Regions from separate parts of the Exiguobacterium sp. s130 genome, predicted to be linked through region 2. Evidence: riboswitches for the same ligand, from Rfam matches in the RefSeq annotation. Region 2 holds a riboswitch; each other region holds the start of a gene.

Region 1 (4,037 bases), on a different contig from region 2:
GTTCCGACGGATAGCGGCGTCTTCTTTTGGAGACCAAGATGTAATACATCCCACGTCGAGACACCGAGTTCAGCCGTGATCATCATCGATGAGCCGAGAGCGAGTAAAAATAAACCGAGTAGGAAGAGTCCCCACTTTAACGTAGCGCGTAATAACCAGGAAGCACGATGACGCGTCATGTCTAACACCTCATTTCTTAAAAATAATTGATTCGTTAACTGTATCATGAGGAAAGTAGAAGAAGAAAGACGAAATTTTCCGTTTTTTCCATCTTAAGAAGGAGGGGAAGGTCGAAAGAGAAACGTATACTGAAGAAAAAAGGAGATGACAGGATGAAAGCGATCCGGCACCTGATTCGTTTTACATACATAGAAGCCGTCTGTTGCGTCTTTCCCGTCATGATTTTCGCAGCGCTTGCTCTTTCACGTTATCTTCCTGCTGAACCGATCGCGCGATACGATCTCCTGTTGCTATGGTGTCTTCTCGTCCAAATCGTCTTACTTGTCACGCGTTATGAAACGCTGGAAGAGTTCAAACTGATCTTACTCTTTCACGTGATTGGTCTAGCACTTGAACTGTTCAAAGTGAACGTTGGGTCTTGGAGTTATCCGGAACAGGCTCTAACGAAAGTGGCTGGTGTTCCCTTGTATGCAGGATTCATGTATGCAAGTGTCGCAAGTTATGTCTGTCAAGCGTTCCGAAGATTTCATTTACGCTTCACAGCATTTCCACCGCCTTGGCTTGCGATCAGCGTAGGCAGTCTCGTCTATCTCAACTTCTTCACCCACCATTGGATCTTCGATGCACGCTGGCTATTGATGGTCCTCGTCGTCCTTGTCTTCTATAAGTCATGGGTTCATTTTACGATCGAGCAGACGATCTACCGGATGCCGCTCGTCCTATCCTTTTTACTGATTGCCTTTTTCATTTGGATCGCGGAGAACATCGTGACGTTCTTTAAAGGCTGGGTCTATCCGCATCAGGAAGGAGGCTGGGCAGTCGTTGATCTTGGAAAATTGTCTTCTTGGTTCCTGCTTGTGATCATCACGGTTTTGATCGTCATCGTCGCGAAATACAAGCGTCAGGATCCGGCTGTGGAGATATATCAGCGTACATAGACGAAAAATATGACATTTCGTTTGCGATGAAGCGCTTCGATGTTCAACGTTCGTTCTAACATGTGGACGACAACTTGAGCGTGCTTGGCTCAACCAGCAACGAGACGGGAAATTATTGAAAAAAGAGTGAAACATTAGAAATTTTAAGCCGTAGAGTAAGGTGAGAACTTATTTTTCAAGGAGGACCTTACTCATGTCATCTCAATTAAAGAAAGCAGCGAAGGAGTCGCTCAGCGGTCGTTGGGGATTTGCAGTCCTAGCTTTTCTGCTGTTTAGTATTATTCAGGGTGTTCCTAATTTATTTGGATCGGATATCGATGAGCCGTCTAGTAGTATAGATCTCGTTGTATCATTGGTGTCGATTTTATTGATTCCAGTAGGAGTCGGTTGGACATGGATTGCCATGTCGATTGCTCGTGGCGAAGAAACGAAAGTGACGGATTTGTTTGAGCCATATGGTATGTTCCTGAAAGTGGTGGGGCTGGCCATTGTTCAGTTCATCTTTATCGCGCTCTGGACGTTACTCTTAATCATCCCTGGTATCATCAAGTCATTCTCTTACTTGTTGACGTTCTACATCCTTCGAGATGAACCATCGATCGGTATCCTAGAGGCCATCACGCGTTCACGCCAACTCATGGATGGTCACAAGATGGAAGCATTCTTACTCTTCCTATCATTCATTGGTTGGGCATTACTTGTAATCGTTACACTTGGTCTTGCTGTCTTATGGGTTGGACCATACTTCAGCGTCACGCTTGCCAAATTCTATGATCGTGTTCGTGGTGAACAAGCACCAGAGCCAACATCAGATTTCGTCGCACCATATTAATCCGGAATCCCGACACTACGTCGGGATTTTTCTTTGAAATAAATCCGATAGGAAAAGACGGTTTAATGGTTGCTTTAGTTCAATGAATTCTGTACGATGAATGCAACACATCTTATCTAGAGAAGTCGAGGGACTGGCCCGAAGACACTTCAGCAACCCCGCTATGGCGGAAGGTGCTACTTCCAGGAAGGAATACCTTCTGAAGATAAGAGCGGACAGGACAAGATACCGTCGCTCTTTTCGAACTTCGAAAAGAGCGTTTTTTTATGATAAGGGGGACGATGGAGTGGAGTATGGTTTTTGGTTACCGATTTTTGGGGGATGGTTACGTAACGTCGAGGATGAACAGATGCCAGCAACATTCGATTATGCGAAACAAGTCGCACAAACAGCTGAACGCATCGGCTTCTCGACGACGTTGATTGCGGAATTGAACTTGAACGATATCAAAGGCATCAAGGAACCGAGTCTTGAGGCATGGACAACGGCAGCGGCGATTGCTGCAACAACAGAACGCCTTGAGATCATGACAGCGGTTCGTCCCGGGTTCCATAATCCAGCGACGACGGCGAAGATGGCGGCAAACATCGATCAGTTGAGTGGAGGGCGATTTACGCTCAATGTCGTCTCAGCCTGGTGGGCAGAAGAAGCAAAACAATACAACGGTATTTTTACTGCACATGCTGAGCGCTATGCCCGGACGGAAGAGTTCGTCACGGTCATGAAAGGACTATGGGCAGATGCGTCACCGTACAGCTTCTTCGGTCATCACTACACGATCGAACAGGCAGAACTCCATCCGAAACCCGTCCAGCGTCCGGGGATTAAGCTCTACGCTGGTGGAGAGAGTGAAGCCGGAAAACGGACGATCGTCGAACATTGTGATGCCTACGTCATGCATGGAGGCACTGTTGAAGAAGTAGCTCATAAAATCAATGATATGAAAATACGCCGGGAAGCGACGGGACACGCACCGCTTGAGAGCTTCGGTCTTGCTGCCTACATCATTTGTCGGGATACGGAAGAAGAAGCGCTTCTTGAGTGGCAACGCATCACGGACGTTAAGGAAGACAGCGCCGGTTATGCCGGTTATCAAGATTTCATCAGTAAATCGCAACTCGAACAACAGGTCGAACGAAATGATTATTCCGTCTCGAACCGTGGTCTGCGACCGAACTTGATCGGAACACCAGAACAGATTGCCGAACGGATTCTAGCGTTCGAAGCCGTTGGTGTCACGTTGCTCTTGTTACAATTCTCACCACAACTTGAAGAAATGGAACGCTTTGCCCGTGACGTAATGCCACTGGTCGAAGCGAAACGAAAGGTAGGTCAACAATCATGACAAAAATTCATATTCTCCACGAAAACCAAGAATGGACGGATCATCTCATCAAACGTCTCGAAGAACTCAAGTTGCCGTACGAGCAGTGGCACTTAAATGAAGGAATCGTACCGTTAGATGAACTGCCGCCAGAAGGTGTCTTTTACAGTCGTATGAGTGCGTCTTCGCATACGCGGGGGCATCGTTACGCGCCGGAGTTGACGGAAGGGGTCCTCGCTTGGTTAGAAGAGCATGACCGGACCGTCTTTAACGGAACGCGTGCGCTTCGTCTTGAAGTCAGCAAAGTCAATCAATACACGGCGTTGCGGAAGGCTGGGATTCGTGTACCGAAGACGACGGCTGCCGTCGGACGCGATCAAATCGTACAAGCAGCAAAAGAGATCGGTGTTTCGTCATTCATCACGAAACACAACCGTGCCGGGAAAGGTCTCGGCGTCCAGTTATTCCATTCGATTGAAGCACTTGAAGCTTATCTCGACGGTCCGACATTCGACGAACCAGTCGATGGCATCACGTTGATTCAAGAGTATATTCAAGCACCAGAACCGTACATCACACGTTGTGAGTTCGTAGGTGGAAAGTTCGTCTATGCGGTTCGAGTCGATACATCAGAAGGTTTTGAGCTTTGCCCAGCGGATGCATGCGTGATCGACGACTTGTTCTGCCCAGTCGGTGAAGAAGCACCGCAAACACCGATGAAGTTCCAAATCGTTGAAGGCTTCGATAACCCGATCATCCAAAA
Region 2 (4,037 bases):
CGCATAGTTCGTGTTGATGAGGACGGCGTCGCCTTCATTGTTTTTGTAAGCTTGCGGAAGAAGCGATGCTTCGATGTTCGTTTTGAACTTAAGTTTCTTCGGGTTCTCCGCGATATCGCCGAGTTGTGCATCTGTCGTTTTACCGTCTTTGAGTTTGATCAACCCTTCGTTTTGAAGGAACGTCAAGACACGACCGCGTTCCGCGACGTTTGAGCTCGTTAAGATCGTTGCACCGTTTGGCAACTTATCGAGTGACTTGTATTTCTTCGAGTAGATACCGAGTGGTTCAACGTGGACGCCACCTGCGTTCGCAAACTTATACGATTTGTTTTCTTTCTCTTGTTGCTCAAGATACGGTACGTGCTGGAAGTAGTTCGCATCGATTTCTTTTGAAGCGAGCGCTTTGTTCGGAAGTACGTAATCTTGGAACTTCTTGATTTCAAGCTTGTAACCTTTTGCTTCGTATTCTTTTTTGACGTGCTCAAGAATCTCAGCGTGCGGTACGTTTGAAGCACCGATGACGAGTGTTTTATCGTCGCTACCTGATCCTGATGATTTTTCACCACATGCAGCAAGGCTGATTGCTAAGACGGATACAGCGGCAGTACCTACGAATTTTTTCCAAACTTTCATGAATGATTCCTCCAATATGAATAAAATTTGAATTAACGTTTATCAATCGCACGGATCAGCAAATCACCAATGATTTGGATGACGAAGACGATCGCTAAGATTAAGAGTGTCGCAATGACGATGACATCGTTTTGAGAACGCTGGAATCCTTCGATGAAGGCCATGTCCCCAAGTCCACCTCCGCCGACTACTCCGGCCATTGCCGTATAACCGACAAGTGAGACGAGTGTGACCGTGATACCAGAAACGATGGCAGGCAACGCTTCCGGGATTAAGACTTTATAGATGATTTGGAACTTCGTCGCCCCCATCGATTCCGCTGCCTCGATGACACCTTTATCGACTTCACGTAACGCGAGTTCAACCATCCGACCGTAAAATGGTGCAGCACCGAAAATCAGTGCCGGTAATGCTGCCGTTGGTCCGAGGAACGAACCGACGATCGCTGTCGTAAATGGAATCAATAAGATCAGTAAGATGATGAACGGAATCGAACGGAAGACGTTGACGACCAAGCTCAACACTGAATAAAACGCCCGATTCTTGAACAATAATTCTTCGTTTGTCGCATACAATAGTAAACCAATGATCAAACCGAGGACGAATGTCGAAACCCCAGCGATTGCCGTCATATAAACGGTACTGCCTGTCGCTTCCCACACCATGTCCCAGTCTAGGTTGTCAAAGAATGAAATCATCGGTGATCCACCTCCACTTCAACATCACTGGCTTGAAGCTTCGTGATGACCGCTTGTGTTGCTGCTGTTTCCCCGATCAACTGAATGAACAGTGTACCGAGTGCCCCTTCCTGCGATTGACCGACGTTTCCGCCGATGATATTAAACAGGACCGGTGAATCCTTCATGACTTCCGCGAGGATCGGGCTTTCCGCTGTTGATCCGACGAACGTCAACTGAACGATTTTTCCGGTTGGGTACCGTTCGCGTAGTTTCGCGAACGTCAACTCGTTTTCCGACGGCGACGTCAATTGTTTGACAAACTCCTTCGTCATCGCTTGCTTCGGATGACGGAAGACTTCTGCAACCGGTCCTTGCTCGACGATTTTACCGGCTTCCATGACAGCGACCCGGTGACAGATTTTTTGAATGACGTGCATCTCGTGTGTGATCAAGACGATCGTCAGTTTTAGTTTCTGGTTGATGTCGACGAGTAACTCAAGGATTGAGTCCGTCGTCTTCGGATCGAGTGCACTTGTTGCCTCGTCACATAAGAGAACGTCCGGGTTCGATGCCAGTGCCCGAGCGATACCGACACGTTGTTTTTGACCACCCGATAATTGTGACGGATAGGCTTTTTCGCGTCCGTCCAAACCAACGAGTTGGATCAGTTCCGCTACCCGTTCCTTGCGGTGTGCTTTCGGGAAGCCACCGAGCTCGAGTGGGAACATGATGTTCTCTTCAACTGTTCGTGACCACAATAAGTTGAAATGTTGGAAGACCATCGAGACATTCTTACGGACGCCTCGTAATTCCTTTGGTTTTAGTGATGTCATCTCAACACCATCGATTTGGATCGAACCACTCGTTGGTGCTTCGAGCATATTCAACAATCGGATCAAGGTCGATTTCCCTGCTCCGGAATAACCGATTATTCCAAAAATTTCACCGCGTTCGATTGTCAGATCGACATTCGCGACAGCTTCGACCGCTCCGCGCTTTGAGCGATAAATCTTTCCTACGTCTTGTAAACGAATCACAACTGTCCCTCCTAAAATAAAAAAAGTGCGCGCGTTTTAGAGCAAACGCGCGCACTTTTCAGTACACAAAACCATTTGCTCTCATCTCCCAGACTTTTGTCTGCTGGAATTAGCACCACTTCGGATTAGATCCGCGGTTGCCGGGTTTCATCGGGCCAGTCCCTCCACCACTCTCGATAAGAGTTTCGGTATTAAGTTTGTAGAATATATTCTGAATATTAGCAGGGGTTATTTTTGTTGTCAAACAGTTTTTTCAGAAACTTTTTCGAGGAACGTGAAAGCACGTGTTAAGTCTTCTTTCAAATCTTCCGCATCCTCAAGTCCAACTGAAATCCGGACGAGACCGTCCGTGATGCCGAGTTCTGCCCGACGTTCTGCTGGGATCGACGCGTGCGTCATCCGTGCCGGAACGGAAATCAGGCTCTCGACGGCACCAAGACTCTCAGCGAGTGTGAAGAAATGTGTCGCCTCGACGAGTTTTTCTGCGTTCGCTGCTGAACCAACATCAAAGCTGATCATCCCACCAAATCCAGTCGCTTGTTTCGCTTGGATGTCGTGACCAGGGTGCGATGCAAGTCCTGGGTAGAAGATGTTCGAGACGATATCTTGCGCTTGTAGGAACGCAACGAGATCATGTGCTGTCTCTTCGATTGCATCCATCCGGATACCGAGCGTACGAAGACCACGGACGAGCAAGAAGCTGTCTTGCGGTCCAAGCACGCCGCCTGTCGAGTTTTGGATGAAATGCAACTCTTCGCCGAGCACATCATCTTTAACGACGACAAGTCCAGCGACGACGTCCGAGTGTCCGCCGATGTATTTCGTCGCACTGTGCAAGACGATGTCTGCACCGAGCGCGAGTGGTTGTTGATGATATGGAGTCGCGAACGTGTTGTCGACGACGAGTTTAAGATCGTGACGTTTGGCGATCGTTGCGATCGCTGCGATGTCCGTTACTTTCAATAACGGGTTCGTCGGTGTTTCGACGTAGACGATCTTCGTGTTGTCTTGGATCGCTGCTTCCGTTGCCGCAAGGTCCGTCGTATCGACGAATGTCACTTGAATGTTGAACTTTGGTAAGACGCGTTGCATCAAGCGGAACGTACCACCGTAGACGTCATCCGTCATAACGATGTGGTCGCCAGACTCAAGCAAGTGGAAGACGGCATGGATCGCTGCCATCCCAGAACCGAAGGCAAAACCACGTGCGCCGCCCTCGAGATCCGCAATCAATCGTTCGATGCTCGTCCGTGTCGGGTTCGCTGTCCGTGAGTATTCGTATCCGTCCTTAAGTTGACCGATTTTATCCTGCTTGTATGTGCTTGTTTGATAGATCGGAGGTGTGACGGCTCCTGTTGCCCGGTCGACACCTGTTCCTCCATGAATCAATGCTGTCTTCTTACGCATGAGTTTCGTCCACCTTTTCAAAGATTTGTTGGCTTAAGTAGCGTTCGGCACTGTCTGCGAAGACGGTGACGATCGTACTGCCGGGGTGACGCTTCGCGATATCAAGCGCAGCAACGAGCGCTGCACCTGCTGAACTACCAACGAGTAATCCTTCGCGAGCAGCGAGTGTATGAACCGCGTCAAATGCATCGCGGTCAGAAATCGTATGAATCTCGTCGACGAGTTCACGCGGAACGAGACTTGGCCATTTCGCTGTTCCAATGCCTTCTGTCTTATGCGG
Region 3 (4,037 bases), 190 kb from region 2:
TGAGACGGTCAGTGGATCGACATCTGGCTTCAGTTCGATCCAGCCTTGTTCTGCCAAGAGGTTCAGCGCGCGTGCCTGGTTCGTCGGATCGTTCGGTGTCGCGACTTCAGCGCCCGTCTTGACGTCGTCAAGTGTCTTCGCCGTCTTACTATATAGTCCCATCGGTGCCGTCGGAACGGTGATGAGTCCTTTTAGGTCGAGATTTTTTTCTTTAGAGAATGTCTTCAGGTAAATCGAGTGTTGGAATAAGTTAGCGTCGATATTGCCGCTACCGAGCGCGATGTTCGGTTGGATATAATCACTGAACTCGACGATTTCGACTTTGTAGCCTTTCTTTTCAAGTTGTGGTTGAATCGCTTGTTTGACCATATCGCTATAAGGACCGCTTGTCGCCCCGATCTTGATCGTCTTGTCTTTTTCATCAGCGCTGCTGTCTCCACATCCTGCGAGGACTCCTGCACCGAGTAAGGCTGTTGCTAAAAAGGCGTATCGTTTTTTCATGATTCCACTCTCCCTTTGTATGTATGATTAGCGTTTATCTGTTTTTCGCGCCAGTTGATTCCCAAGTGCTTGAATGCTCTGGACGATGACGATGAGGACGACGATCGTCACGATCATGATGAGATTATCATAGCGATAATAGCCGAAGCGGATCGCGAGGTCACCGACACCTCCGCCGCCGACGATCCCAGCCATCGCCGAGAAGCCGATCAAACTGATCGTCGTTAGCGTGATGCCCTGAATGATGCCAGGGAGTGCTTCTGGTAAAAGGATACTGACGATGATCCGTAATGGTTTCGCACCGCACGCTTCCGCTGCTTCGATCAAACCAGGTGGAATCTCACGCAGTGATGTTTCGACGAGTCGTGCGAGAAACGGAATCGCTGCGACACTGAGGCTGACGGATGCTGCTGTTGGACCAATCGTATTATCAAGCAAAAATTTCGTTAATGGAATGAGGGCAACAAGCAAGATGATGAACGGCAAGGACCGGACGATGTTGACGACGAAGTCAAGAACACGGCGGACGGCAAGGTTTTGAAAAAATAATCCGCGGTCGGTGACGAACAAGAGAATCCCGAGCGGAATCCCGACGACCAATGCGAAGGCAAGTGAAATTCCGACCATCCACGCCGTCTCACCGAGCGCCTTCAAGAGCTCAGGTAACATTGTTTGAATACGATCAAGCCACATCCTGAATCACCTCGAGTGTATGAAGTTCCGTCGCGAGCCAGTCGAGGGCAGGTGCGATTTGATCGGAGGATCCCGTCAAGCTGACGATTAGGACACCAAAAGCGACGTCTTGGATGTAATCGACTTTTCCGTGCAGGATGCTGACCGAGATATCGTATCGACGGATGGCTTCCGACAACGTACTTTCACCGGTCTTCTCGCCCGTGAACTGTAGGCGGATGATCTTTCCCGGTGTCGCTTGCAAGATGCGTTCCGGTAGCTCGATCTGGAGTGCCGTGTCGACGTAATGTTGTGTCACCGGATGTTTGGCTTGACTGAACAAATCGTATGTAGAGGCAACTTCGACGACTTCCCCTTGAGACATGACCGCGACACGATGGCAAATCTGTTTGACGACATCGATCTCATGCGTGATGAGGACGATCGTCAATCCGAGTCGTTCATTCAAATCTTTCAACAAATCTAAAATCTGCAGCGTCGTGACCGGATCAAGGGCAGAGGTCGCTTCGTCACATAACAAGACGGTTGGATCATTCGCGAGTGCCCGGGCAATCCCGACGCGCTGTTTCTGTCCGCCGCTCAACTGACTCGGGAAGTTCGTCTCGAATCCTTCGAGTCCGACGAGCGAGACGAGTTCACGGATCCGTTCCGGAAAATCTGCTCGTTTGACGCCGGCAGCCTTCAGTGCAAAAGCAATGTTATCTGCGACATTACGCGACTGGATCAATTGGAAATGCTGAAAGATCATTCCTGTCCGCAAGCGAAGTTGACGCAAATCTGCTTTTGACATCCCGCCGAGCGAGACACCGTCGACCTTTACCGTTCCTTGTGTCGGATGCTCGAGACCGTTGATCAGACGAAGCAACGTACTCTTACCGGCACCGGATTCACCGATGATCCCAAAAATTTCTCCTTTTTGAATCGTCAAATCGACATCTCGTAATGCAAAAATCGGGGTCCGGTCTCGGACGAACCGTTTCGTAATCTGTTTGAATTCAATCATCTGCTCATCTCCTCATACAAAAAAGTCGCTTTTTCCTAGTAGCAGAGCAACCAGAAAAAGCGACGAAAGTGTAAGATTTCGTAACTTATCTCTCAGAATGAATCCATTCTGTAGGATGTGGCACCGTTCCTGATAGGTGGTTGCCGGACGTCGTTGGGCCTAATCCCTCGGTCGCTCTCGATAAGTAGTTATGCTGTTGGGATTTACTTTAACGGAAATGATTCCCATCTGTCAAATGTTTTTTCAGAATTATTCTGCAACAGGTGTCCGGAACAGGTTGAGCGTTCCAATTCGGTCGACGGCCTCCTCTAGCCGTTCGACGTCAGCAATTAAGCTGATCCGTACGTAGCCTTCGCCGTATTCGCCGAAGAATGATCCAGGGGTAACGGCGACGTGTGCTTCGTCAAGCAGATGATCCGTGAAGCTTTGGGACGTGTATCCTTCAGGCACCGGAAGCCAGACGAAGAAGGAACCGCCCGGTCGTGGTCCGCTCCAACCGATTGCATCGAGTTTAGCGAACAAGGCATTACGTCGTGTTTCGTATAAGCTACTTAACTCACGGACACATGTTTGGTCACTCGTCAGGGCAACGGTCGCTGCATGTTGGATCGGTGTGAAGGCACTGACGTAGAGATGTTCCTGATACGTCTCGATGCTTGAGATGACGGACGGATTTCCGATCGCGAAAGCGATTCGGAAGCCAGACATGTTGAAGCGTTTCGAGAGTGAGAACAACTCGATTCCGACCTCCTTCGCCCCTTCCGTCTGCAAGAAGCTTCGTGTGGGACCATCAAAGCTGATGCCGCCGTAGGCTAAATCATGGACGACACAAATATCATGGGCATCCGCGAAGGCAACGGTCTGTTCGAAGGCTTCTGCTGTCGCTGTCGCACCTGTCGGATTACTCGGGTAATTGAGGAACAACATCCGGGCGCGCTCGACATCTGTCGTATCAAGTAAATTGTAATCCGGCAGGAAGTTATTTTTCTCAAGCAATGGAAGTGTAATCGGGTAAGCACCAGCAAGTGCTGCTCCAGACAGGTAATCCGGGTACCCCGGATCCGGGACGATGACACCTTCTCCAGGATTGACGATCGTTTGTGGTAAGGCGACGATTCCGGCTTTACTACCGAGAAGAATTGCGACCTCGGTTGCCGGATCAATCGTGACGCCGAATTCGTTCGCATAAAAGCTCGCGACGGCTTGCTTTAGAAAATCATGTCCACGAAATGGTGGATATTGAAGGTTTGTTGGCTCATCGATCGCCTGTTTCAAGGCGTCGAGAATATGTACGGGCGTCGTTTGATCGGGTGTTCCTTGACCAAGGGTAATGACATCATGTCCGGCAGCTTTCACAGCACCGATCCGGTTCGCAAGTTCAGCGAAAACGGGAGCAGGAAGCCGATCGATGGCGATGGATGGAGCGAAATGTTTCATGGATATGTGCCTCCTTCGTAGTATTGTCGTCAAGGATAACGAATATTCAGTCAAAAGAAAAGAACTTTTTTGAAATTCAAAAAAATCGTCCAATAAACAGGTACAGATATGTGGAGCGGGAATAGAGAGTAGGGAGAGGAGTGAGGAGATGAAGCGAGCTAGCTGGAAAGAAGCAGTCGTCTATCAAGTCTATTGGCGCAGTTTTAAGGATTCGAATGGGGACGGCATCGGTGATTTGCGAGGTGTCATCGACAAGCTAGATTACATCGCATCGCTTGGTGTCGATATCGTCTGGTTAAATCCATGTTACCGTTCTCCAGACATCGATAATGGCTATGATATTGCCGATTATTACACGATCATGGACAAGGCGGGGACGATGGGCGATCTACAAGAGTTGATC
Region 4 (4,037 bases), on a different contig from region 2:
TCGTTGATTTCGAGGAATTTCCCTTGCATGAGTGGACTCCATGCTTCGACTTGGATGTTGTGATCTTGCAAGTATTCGTGCAGTTCGTGTTGCGGCAATTGTGGATGCAATTCGACTTGGTTGATCATTGGTGCCATCAAGCCCTCTTCTGCCAATGTATCGAGGTGATGTTCCTTGAAGTTCGAGACACCGATCGCTTTGATCTTGCCTGCTTCATAAAGTTCAATCATTGCTTTCCACGCTTCGATATAGCCTTCGACTGGCCAGTGGATCAGGTAGAGGTCAAGGTAGTCTGTTTCGAGACGTTCGAGCGATTCTGCGAATGCTTCCTTCGTCCGACCGGCACGAATATCATCGTTCCAGACTTTCGACGTTAAGAAGAGATCCTCACGTTTCACGCCGCTTTCTTTGATTCCTTTTGCGACACCGCGCTCGTTTTTATAGACAGCAGCTGTATCGATATGACGATAGCCGACACGTAGTGCTTCAGCAACAGCAGCGGGTGCTTCTGTTTCTTCGTCTACTTGCCAGACACCGAATCCGATTTGGGGAATCGTAATACCGTTTGAAAGTTTTGCGTATTGCATGTGTTACTCCTCCTCATAAAACGTAGTTTAGATTTGCTCGTTTAGTTTAGCACGAACGAACGAAACCGTCCGTTTCCATGCTCATGGAGGAATAGAATGGGTTAAAATAAAAGAGAATTCATCACATCTGACCGTATGTCAGAAAGAGGGGGAGAAAGGATGGCTCAAAAGAATAAAAAGCTATCAAAGGGAGCTTGGTTTAGTATTAGTGCCTTGTTGGTCACGCAAGCAGTTAGCCTGTTTTTCAGTGCACGAAAATCAGGACGTAACCCGTGGGTATGGGGAGGCGCGGGACTCCTTCAGTTTCCACTTCCAGCAATCGCGTATTTGATTTTAGAACGACAAGCGAAGCAGAAAAAATAATGAAACAGGTCCGATCACCATGATCGGACCTGTCGTTGGTTAAGAAGAGATTTTTTCCTGTTGAGCAACTGATTTTTTCGGACGTGGGAAACCAAAGATGATGGCAATCGATCCACAGACGAAGAGCAGGAACGGATAGAACAGATACGGAATCAGTTCTGGTGAAGCTGTCTTCGTCAACTCTGCTGCGATCAAGAGTTGTGCCCCATACGGAATGATACCTTGAATCCCACAAGAGAAGATATCAAGAATACTCGCTGATTTCTTGCGATCGATTTCATACGTATCGGCGATTTCAGCCGCGAGTGGTCCAGCGACAAGAATCGAGATCGTATTGTTCGCCGTTGCGAGGTTCGTTGCACTGACGAGTGCCGCCATACTGAATTCGGCACCGCGACGCTGTGAAATCTTGCGCGTCAACGTCTCCTTCAAGTAGGCGATTCCACCGTTGAACGTAATCAAACTGACGAGACCACCCATGAGGAGCGTCAAGATTGAAATCTCTGCCATGCCCATCATTCCTTTTGACATCGAAAGGACGAACCCACTTAAACCGAAGCTACCGTCAATCATACCGATGATGCCAGTGAGCAATGTACCACCAATGAGAACGAGGATGACGTTAACACCAAATAGTGCAAGGACGATGACGGCGAGATATGGAATCAATTTGTAGAACTCGAATGCTTTAGCCGTTACCGCATCGCCAGAACCAGAAACGAATGCGAGTAAGATGACCGTCAAGATGGCAGCCGGGAGAACGATCATGAAGTTCGTTCGGAACTTATCACGCATGTTCGTTTTTTGCGTTCGAACGGCAGCGATCGTCGTATCTGAGATGAACGACAAGTTATCGCCGAACATCGAACCCCCAACGACTGACGCTGCTGCGATTGCGACGTTGATGCCTGTTGCTTCATGAATACCGAAGGCGATCGGTGCGAGTGCAGCAATCGTTCCAGTCGAAGTTCCCATTGCCATCGAGATGAAGGCAGCGATGACGAACAGACCGCTCATCAGGAGTGACGGAGGTAGGAACGTTAAGGCAGCATTGACGGTCGCATCAATGGCGCCGATTGCTTCTGCCGTTCCAGAGAACGTACCGGCTAATAAGAAGATGAAGACCATAATCATGATATCGGGATTTCCGGCACCGGTTGCGATTCGTTCAACCGTTTGATTAATCGATCCTTTCGTCGTGATTGCAGCAAAGATCAGCGCGATCAAAGCAGCGATAAGAATCGGGAATTTGTAAAAGTCGTCATAGAAGATGCCGGCTCCGATGAAGAGGACCAGAAATACGACGAGGGGAAGCAGTGCCCATTTGTTAGGCGTGATCATTTCATTCATTGTTGACACCTCGTTTCTCAAAGATACAAAAAAAGACCCCTTCGCAAGAAAGAAGGAGGTCTTTATGAAATAAAGACGCTCTTCTTATCTCTCAAGCTTTCGCTTGCTGGATTTGGCACAGTACGAATCAAATCGTCCGCTGCCGAAACATCATTGGGCCAGTCCCTCCGTTTCTCGCGATAAAAAGAAGTCATTCAATTGTTGTAAAACACGTTTCTTACCGTACCGCATTGAGTAACGCGTGTCAACTGTACTTTACTGAAGTGCCTGTTCTAACGTCTGGACGTTTTCTTCCATCAACTTAAAATACGAGCTGTTTTGCTGCGATTTCGTCACCGACTCGAGGTTATGGATCGTCACGGATTTAGCTCCGATTTCTTTTTGGATGACACGCGCAACCTTTGGTGAAACCGTTTCTTCGAACGCGACGTATTTCAAATCATGCATCCGCGCTTCTTTCACTAAAGCAGCCAGTTGCTTTTGTGAGGGTTCATCGGAAGGGGAAATTCCGGCGATTGGAAGCTGCGTGAAACCATATCGTTCGGCGAGGTAACCGTAAGCTGCATGTGTGACGAGAAGTTCTTTTTTTGATCCGTCAGCGACGGCTTGCTTGAACTCTTTATCGAGTGCGTCAGCCTGCTGATCGAACGCTTTCAAGTTTTTTTCGAATGTTGCTTTGTCTTTTGGTACTTCTTTTGATAAGGCGACTGTGATAGAACGTGCCATTGCTTTGGCGTTGACAGGATCAAGCCAGACGTGTGGATCGTATTTTCCATGATCGTGTCCTTCCTCTTCGTGCGCCTGCTCATCTTCTGTATGTCCCTCTTCTTCATGTGCGTGAAGCGTAGCATCCGATTCCAGCAAAGTGACATCCTTACTCGTCTCGATGAACCGGACGTCCGTGCCTTTTAGACTCTCTTGGATTTTTTTTGAATAGGGTTCAAGTGTCGTACCCGTCAAAAGGAAAAGGTCACCTTTGGCAATCTCAGTGAGTTGCTTTGACGTCGGTTCATAGGAGTGCGGATCTGCTCCAGGTGGGACGATCATCTTGACGTTGACTTGATTACCACCGATTTCACGGGCAATGGCAGCTGTTGCGAACGTCGATGTATAGATTTCCGTCTTTTTATCATCTGAAGTCGATGAATCGGTGTTTGATCCACAAGCTGCGAGGATACTTGCGCTCGCGAATGCGACCGTTAAAGCAGGAATGATTTTTTTCATTATATGTTACCTCCGTTATTAAAACGTAATTATTCCGATTTGGACTTTTTCACTATAGCGGAACGTTTGAGAAGCGTCAAGTACGAATACCGAGACGTTCGACTTCTTTTAAAACGGGGTAAAAGGATAATAAAGTGAAGGAATTGGTACGTCTTTTGGAGGTGATCAAGTGAAACGTGAAACTGCATGGCTAATGGGGGGAGCTGCACTACTAACGACGGCAGCTGCGGGAGCAAGTATCTGGAACAATTACGGTGCATTACTTCGATGGACTGAACCTGCCTTGCCAATCACAGAAAAACAACTCGCATCGCGGACACTCACTTACAAACAAGTGGGAGACCGTACCTTACAACTCGATCTCTATTATCCGCCGGGGGAAGGACCGTTTCCGGTCGCGATCTACGCGCACGGTGGCGCATTCGTTCGTGGAGAGCGCGAGGATCTGTTCTGTTTTAGCCCGATCGTTGATCGTCTGCTTGAACTTGGGGTTGCTGTTTGTAGTATCGATTA

What was found. Region 2 has a riboswitch for S-adenosylmethionine ahead of HZS85_RS02210 (methionine ABC transporter ATP-binding protein). Riboswitches for the same ligand answer to the same signal wherever they lie in the genome.
Region 1: linked by a shared signal. The riboswitch ahead of HZS85_RS14105 (LLM class flavin-dependent oxidoreductase) and the one ahead of HZS85_RS02210 (methionine ABC transporter ATP-binding protein) in region 2 are both predicted to bind S-adenosylmethionine.
Region 3: linked by a shared signal. The riboswitch ahead of HZS85_RS01235 (methionine ABC transporter ATP-binding protein) and the one ahead of HZS85_RS02210 (methionine ABC transporter ATP-binding protein) in region 2 are both predicted to bind S-adenosylmethionine.
Region 4: linked by a shared signal. The riboswitch ahead of HZS85_RS14405 (Na+/H+ antiporter NhaC family protein) and the one ahead of HZS85_RS02210 (methionine ABC transporter ATP-binding protein) in region 2 are both predicted to bind S-adenosylmethionine.

The regions. Positions count from the first base shown of each region.
Region 1 covers NZ_JACSNI010000006.1:90,975-95,011, forward strand. Annotated here, with positions in the region: gene HZS85_RS14090 (YczE/YyaS/YitT family protein) at 1-179, opposite strand, end outside; gene HZS85_RS14095 (DUF817 domain-containing protein) at 333-1,118, shown strand; gene HZS85_RS14100 (DUF975 family protein) at 1,312-1,950, shown strand; SAM riboswitch class I at 2,060-2,162, shown strand; gene HZS85_RS14105 (LLM class flavin-dependent oxidoreductase) at 2,237-3,295, shown strand; gene HZS85_RS14110 (ATP-grasp domain-containing protein) at 3,292-4,037, shown strand, end outside.
Region 2 covers NZ_JACSNI010000001.1:438,325-442,361, reverse strand. Annotated here, with positions in the region: gene HZS85_RS02220 (MetQ/NlpA family ABC transporter substrate-binding protein) at 1-633, opposite strand, end outside; gene HZS85_RS02215 (methionine ABC transporter permease) at 666-1,331, opposite strand; gene HZS85_RS02210 (methionine ABC transporter ATP-binding protein) at 1,328-2,350, opposite strand; SAM riboswitch class I at 2,429-2,533, opposite strand; gene HZS85_RS02205 (bifunctional cystathionine gamma-lyase/homocysteine desulfhydrase) at 2,591-3,757, opposite strand; gene HZS85_RS02200 (PLP-dependent cysteine synthase family protein) at 3,750-4,037, opposite strand, start outside.
Region 3 covers NZ_JACSNI010000001.1:246,329-250,365, forward strand. Annotated here, with positions in the region: gene HZS85_RS01225 (MetQ/NlpA family ABC transporter substrate-binding protein) at 1-501, opposite strand, end outside; gene HZS85_RS01230 (methionine ABC transporter permease) at 529-1,194, opposite strand; gene HZS85_RS01235 (methionine ABC transporter ATP-binding protein) at 1,184-2,197, opposite strand; SAM riboswitch class I at 2,280-2,384, opposite strand; gene HZS85_RS01240 (aminotransferase class I/II-fold pyridoxal phosphate-dependent enzyme) at 2,447-3,634, opposite strand; gene HZS85_RS01245 (alpha-glucosidase) at 3,783-4,037, shown strand, end outside.
Region 4 covers NZ_JACSNI010000007.1:14,133-18,169, reverse strand. Annotated here, with positions in the region: gene HZS85_RS14415 (aldo/keto reductase) at 1-587, opposite strand, end outside; gene HZS85_RS14410 (hypothetical protein) at 747-950, shown strand; gene HZS85_RS14405 (Na+/H+ antiporter NhaC family protein) at 990-2,300, opposite strand; SAM riboswitch class I at 2,382-2,486, opposite strand; gene HZS85_RS14400 (metal ABC transporter solute-binding protein, Zn/Mn family) at 2,556-3,524, opposite strand; gene HZS85_RS14395 (alpha/beta hydrolase) at 3,694-4,037, shown strand, end outside.